2 regions of the Bacillus sp. PK6-16 genome follow, and region 1 is predicted to be linked to the other one. Evidence: riboswitches for the same ligand, from Rfam matches in the RefSeq annotation. Region 1 holds a riboswitch; the other holds the start of a gene.

Region 1 (3,174 bases):
AATGGATCCTTTATGCAAACAATAGCGCAGCAGTTCATCAGAAATTGCTATTTTGTAATAGACGGCATTGTAATGTTGTTTTTTATTTAAAATCGTTCCGATGCCATCAATATGTCCTGAAACGAAATGTCCACCGAATCGTCCGTTTGCAGCCATTGCTCGCTCTAAATTTACTTTAGAGTGCGGTTTAAGCATGCGAAGTGATGTCGACTGCATCGTTTCAGGCATTGCATCAACTGTAAATGAAGTAGTTGTAAAGTTTGTTACAGTTAAGCAAATACCGTTAACCGCGATACTATCACCTAAGTGAACATCTGATAAAATTTTCTTTGCATGAATCGTTAATTTCATCGCTTCTCCGCTTTGTTGCATGTTTGCTATCGTTCCTAATTCTTCTACAATTCCTGTAAACATTTTGTCACCTCGTTTCGGGCATTCGCAACGATTTTTATATCATCACCAATTTGTTTCATCTCTTGAATTTTCAAGGAAAGCGCATCTTGTAATTTTGAAAAACCATTTCCTCCAAATAAAGTAGGAGCATCTTTCCCACCAATTAATTTCGGGCTTATATAGGTTACAATTTCATTAAAATTGTTTGTTTTTAAGAAACTTGCATGAATCGATTGGCCACCTTCAACGAATAGAGAAAGAATTTGTTTTTCTCCAAGAAAGGAAAGAAGGTCCTCGATTTCTATATGCTTCGTTTCCATTTGGAATATAGCTATATTTTTAGATTCATAAGAAGATATCTTCTCTTTCTTTACATCCTTACCGACAATAATCCATGTCGGTGCTAAACCATCTGTTATAACATGAGAAGATGGTGGCGTTCGTAAATGGGTATCTAAAACAACGCGAATAGGATGTTTCCCACCACTTGGAATTCTTGTTGTTAAATGAGGATTATCAGCTATAACTGTATTCACTCCAACAAGAATTGCATCATGTGTATGGCGATATTGGTGAACATCAGCACGTGCTTCTTCACCTGTAATCCACTTACTTTCACCAGTTACAGTTGCTGTTTTTCCATCTAAGCTCATCGCTGTTTTGATTGTTACAAAAGGGCGTTTCGTTTTCATGTAGTGAAAAAAGTAGCGATTTAATAAAACTGCTTCTGCTTCAAGAACACCGGTCGTTACTTCAATTCTAGCTTCCTCTAATCTTTTTTTTCCATTACCAGAAACGAGCGGATTACAATCGAGAGTAGCAATTACAACACGCTTAACTCCTTTTTCGATGAGCAATTCACAACAAGGTGGTGTTTTTCCAAAGTGGCTACACGGTTCCAGTGTTACATAAACGGTAGCGTCTTTGGCGTTCTGACCAGCCATTTGAAGGGCATGAACTTCTGCGTGTTCTTCACCAGCTCGTAAATGAGCCCCCATACCAACGATGTTTCCATCTTTTACAACAACAGCACCAACCATAGGATTTGGACTTGTTTGTCCTGATGTCCCTTCTGCTAACTGCAGGGCAATCCTCATATATTCTTGATCTGTCATTTTCTTCACCTCTCCTAAAAAAATCAAAAAACCCCAAGGATTTAATATCCTTGGGGTTTGGGAGACGTGATTTCTAGAAATATAGTTTGAATACGAAAGCATAGGAAAGAAACCTAACGATAATTGATATTTCTGCATAAGGAAAAAACCTAGCAAAATATCGAATTTTTAAACGCTAGTTGTCTCTTTTTATTTCAGTATAAAAAATAAGTATAGAAAATTAAACATATATAAAGAATCAAAATGAATCTTTAAAAATATGCATACTGAAATAAAAGTGTATTCACTATATAAAAAACTAGAAACATATCCTTCTCCCATCCAGACTATACTGTCGGCCCTAGAGTTTCACTAGATCCACCGTTTTCGAGTTGAAAACGGGTCACGGACTTAGAAGTTTTCACTTCATCACCGCCGGTTGGGAATTTCACCCGACCCCGAAGGATGCTGTTTGCTCAAATTATAGCACAAAAAAAATAAAAGGCTAGTAAAAAATATTCGAATGTGAAGAATTGTGTGAAAATATATGCAGGCTGGAATGGAAATAAAAGTATTAGAAATGTTGTAAGGAGAAGGGATATAACGGAGTTGCTAAAAAGAAAAAACATGCACAAAAAAATGTGCATGTCACATGTAAAATTATTCTGCCTCTGGTGCTCTAACAACAGATTCGAATTTACCTTTATGCGAAGCGTCGCAATAAGGCATATTTTTTGATAAACCACAACGGCATAAAGAAAATGCCGGTTTTGCTGGGAATACATTCCCTTGTGAGTCGACTAATTCCACGTCCCCTGTAACGCGAAAAGAGCCATTATCATTTACTTTAATTTGTACTTTTGCCAACGTTATCCCTCCTTCCCAAACGCTTAATTTCATCATATAATCAAGGGAAGTGCTTGACAATATAAAAAGAGCACTTTGTTTGAGAAAGAAGAGAGTGTTATAATAGTTTTCATAACTGACTAGAGTAAGGTGACGAGAGATGGATAAACAATTACATACATTACGAAACATTGCAAATGAGCGCACGTGGGCATCATTTTTGAATGATAATCATCCATATAGTTTGTTACATTGGTCCATTGCAGGTGTAGGGCAAGAGGCAAAGGATGTTTGGTTACTTCAAGATGAAGTAACATTTCAAACGACAGAATTCCCAACGTTAGATGATGCAATGCAATGGATTTCTGAAAATATGGAACAAGTTACAGACGTTTTAGCGCAATAAAAAACAGGCTTATGCAAGCCTGTTTTTTGTTTCTTTCACATATGTGTTTAAAAATTGATCGACGGCTGCTTCGTACTCTTCTTTATTTTCGTTATAAGAGCAAGCGTGTGCACCGTGTTCTGCAATATAAAGCTGCTTATTATTTTCTTTCGCTTCATATAACGCTTTTGTCATATCAGCTAAAATATAGTCGTCATCTTTACTATGAATAAAGAGAACGGGATTGTTAATGTTTTTTATACAGTCGATTGGTGAAACTTCACGAATTGTATAACCGTCACGAACTTTCAAAAATGCGTTTGCTAAAGGTAATAAAGGCCATTTTGGTAAATGGAATTCAACCTTTAAACGGTGCTGTAATTGTCCGTGAAAATCAGAGAAAGGACAATCTGCAATATAGAAATCAGCACCATCTTCTACAAGTCCTGCGTATTG
Region 2 (3,174 bases), 2.5 Mb from region 1:
TTTTAAAATGCGGTGTCATGTTATTGAGTATACTGTTTGTATCTCAATTACATGTTTATGCAGAAGAAAATCGATGGACATGGCCTGTTGAAGGTCAGATAAGTGATTATTTTGGGACAAGGCATGGAAAACATTATGGTATTGATGTAGCTGCGCCGATTGGAACGCCTGTGGCAGCTATCCAAGATGGTAAGGTAACGAGGTCTTATTATTCAAGTAGTTATGGAAATGTTGTATTTATTAAACACGGAGAATATGAGGCTGTATATGCACATTTAAATAAGAGATATGTGGATCAAGGAGATTATATTTCCAAAGGAGAAAAAATTGGAGAAGTAGGGAACACGGGAGAATCGCGAGGTGCGCACTTACATCTAGAACTTCATCAAGGAAGATGGACGATGGCGAAAAAGAATGCGATGAACCCATTGCTTGTTTTAAGTGAACAAAGAAATGAAGTTGTTTCTTCGTCATTATATGTCGTACAAAAAGGGGATACTTTAGTTAGTATTGCACGGAAATTTAGTATGACACTTAAGGAAATTAAAGAAAAAAATGGATTGCAGCAAGAGCTAATTTATCCTAATCAACAATTATATGTTAAGTAAAGGAAACGCTTCGAAAATTAAACTTTGAACAAATTTATGTTCTTCTTAAATAAGATTCAATGTAAATGAAATTATATGGGCGCTTTTGCTAGAACTATTGAGTGAATCAGAGCATCTATATCTAAAAGAAAGCCGTCCCAAAATTTATTTTGGGACGGCTTCTTTTACCAAAAAATAAAGACACATATAAATCCAGAAATAGCTAAATAGCTATATAAGTAAAAAACTTTTGTTCTTGTTTTCTCTTTTGTTCGAAACAGTACGATAGTCGGTTCAATTAAACCGATTGTCAAACAAAGTAGGCCAAGAAGCATACAACCAATCGAGATAGAATACAGGGCGATTTGTGGTGCTTGAAATGGAATCATCCATTTTAATAAAAATGCAATAAGTGCAGTGTAACAAATACTACCGATGTATTTATTCAGTGGTGTATTAGAACGAAAACCAGGAAGTTTTTTTAAGAAAGAGCGGGAAACAACTTCTGTTTGTAAAGATGTATGCTCTTCAATAATTTTTTGAGCTTCTTTTCCTTTTTGAAAAAGAGATAAGATCCAATTTCGCTCACCCTGAAAAATAAATTGAGAAGTTGTCAAATAGTGATCAATCTTCACTTTATTCCAACTCTTCCACGGATGACGCTCACACAATTTTAATTTACTTTCTGTTTTTTTATCATACTGATAAATACTGATGCCATCTTCATCGAAAGTAGCATAGTATGTCTCGTTTGAGAATGTGCCTAAATCAATTGGGCAGTAGAAAAGTAATTCTTTTTTTAAGTAAAAGTATTCTTTTCTTAAGTTTTTTTTCATTGCTTCTCGAATAGAATGTCTCTTGTCTTTTTTCATGACATTTCCTCCATAACTCAGAAAATGTTCTTATCTTAACAATTCAATATCTTATCACTTTTAATTATATATGACTAGGTAATTCAAAAGAGAAATGCCGAATAATAAAAAATATGGATTGTATTGTAAAATATCTCGCAATTTATTTGTTTTTACGAAAAATAAATAACTAATTTTAAATAAGTTACAATTTTTTAGTTCACAATGTTATGAGGTTGTTGTATAATGGAGGGGAAAATAGAATATCGGTCTATCTTCGGGGCAGGGTGAAAATCCCGACCGGCGGTGATGAACTATTTATGATTTTGTTCTAAGCCCGCGAGCCGTTAAGGCAGGATTTGGTGTGATTCCAAAGCCGACAGTATAGTCTGGATGGGAGAAGATGGAGGTTCAAGCGTTCAAAAAAGATATGGATTTGAACGTCTGTTTGATGTGCCTTAAATTCTCCCTTTGTGTAAAACACAAAGGGTTTTTTCGTTCTATGAAAAAATAGGCATAGCAGAACCTTTCCACTTTCCATGAGATGATCGATGGAAAAGGAGAGAGAAAGATGAAACAAAAAAACAGTGTAGTGCAGATGGTGAGTGTAGCGATGCTAAGTAGTATTGCATATTTACTAATGATGTTGGATTTCCCGTTCCCAGGGCTTCCGCCATTTTTGAAAATTGATTTTAGTGATGTACCAGCTCTAATTGCGGCAATTATCTTTGGACCAGTAGCAGGAGTGATTGTAGAGGCGATAAAGAACATTTTACATTACGGGATTCAAGGAAGTTTAACGGGAGTACCAGTTGGAGAAATTGCAAACTTTATTGCAGGATGTTTATTTATTGGGCCAGCAGCTTTCTTATTTAGAAAGTATCGTACTGTGAAGAGTTTAACTACAGGATTAATGCTAGGGACAATTACAATGGCACTTATTATGAGTGTATTAAACTACATCATCATATTCCCGGCGTACACTTGGTTTTTAAATTCACCAGCTATGTCTAGCGAAGCTATAAAAACAACGGTTGTAACGGCAATCTTACCATTTAATTTAATTAAAGGGATTGTTGTAACAATTGTATTTGTAGCATTATTCTCACGCCTGAAAGTATGGGTGTTTGCAAAAATGAAAAATGCATAATATATACTAAAACCATTAGTAGTGTGAAACTACTAATGGTTTTTTATTAAGGAAAATAAAATTTAGATACAAAAAACGCCCCTCATCAATAGGAGGGGCGTTTTTTGAAGTTAATAAAAGACTATTCGAATTTTAAAGCGTCTCCGTCGAATGATTCGTCAGCAACTTTAATTGAGTCAGTTGGACAGCCTTCGAATGCATCCATCATATCTTCAATTAATACATCTGGAATTTCAACGATACCTTGGTTATCATCTAATGTTACAAATGCAATACCTTCATCATCATAGTCATAAATGTCTGGTGCAGCAGCGCCGCAAGCACCACATGCAATACAAGTATCTTTATCAACGATTGTATATTTTGCCATCTTTTTTCCCTCCTGATAATATGTATGTGAAAAGCTCGCCATAAAAATTATAACCTTATTGTAAAACGGTTTGTAAAACTTTTCAACATAAAATTATAATGATAATGCTTATCAATTAGAGTGTCAACTTATTTTTGAATTATGTCATAAGATTTTCAAAATACGTAAATATGATTTCGTTTGATACAATAGAATATATACAAGTATATAGTTCTT

The links. Region 1 has a riboswitch for FMN ahead of ribD (bifunctional diaminohydroxyphosphoribosylaminopyrimidine deaminase/5-amino-6-(5-phosphoribosylamino)uracil reductase RibD). Riboswitches for the same ligand answer to the same signal wherever they lie in the genome.
Region 2: linked by a shared signal. The riboswitch ahead of M1D66_RS19485 (ECF transporter S component) and the one ahead of ribD (bifunctional diaminohydroxyphosphoribosylaminopyrimidine deaminase/5-amino-6-(5-phosphoribosylamino)uracil reductase RibD) in region 1 are both predicted to bind FMN.

The regions. Positions count from the first base shown of each region.
Region 1 covers NZ_CP096511.1:1,317,663-1,320,836, forward strand. Annotated here, with positions in the region: gene ribE (riboflavin synthase subunit alpha) at 1-414, opposite strand, end outside; gene ribD (bifunctional diaminohydroxyphosphoribosylaminopyrimidine deaminase/5-amino-6-(5-phosphoribosylamino)uracil reductase RibD) at 396-1,508, opposite strand; FMN riboswitch at 1,814-1,957, opposite strand; gene M1D66_RS06890 (CDGSH iron-sulfur domain-containing protein) at 2,148-2,354, opposite strand; gene M1D66_RS06895 (DUF2552 family protein) at 2,494-2,739, shown strand; gene M1D66_RS06900 (alpha/beta hydrolase) at 2,749-3,174, opposite strand, start outside.
Region 2 covers NZ_CP096511.1:3,814,063-3,817,236, reverse strand. Annotated here, with positions in the region: gene M1D66_RS19495 (peptidoglycan DD-metalloendopeptidase family protein) at 1-608, shown strand, start outside; gene M1D66_RS19490 (hypothetical protein) at 773-1,459, opposite strand; FMN riboswitch at 1,708-1,847, shown strand; gene M1D66_RS19485 (ECF transporter S component) at 2,010-2,588, shown strand; gene M1D66_RS19480 (ferredoxin) at 2,710-2,958, opposite strand.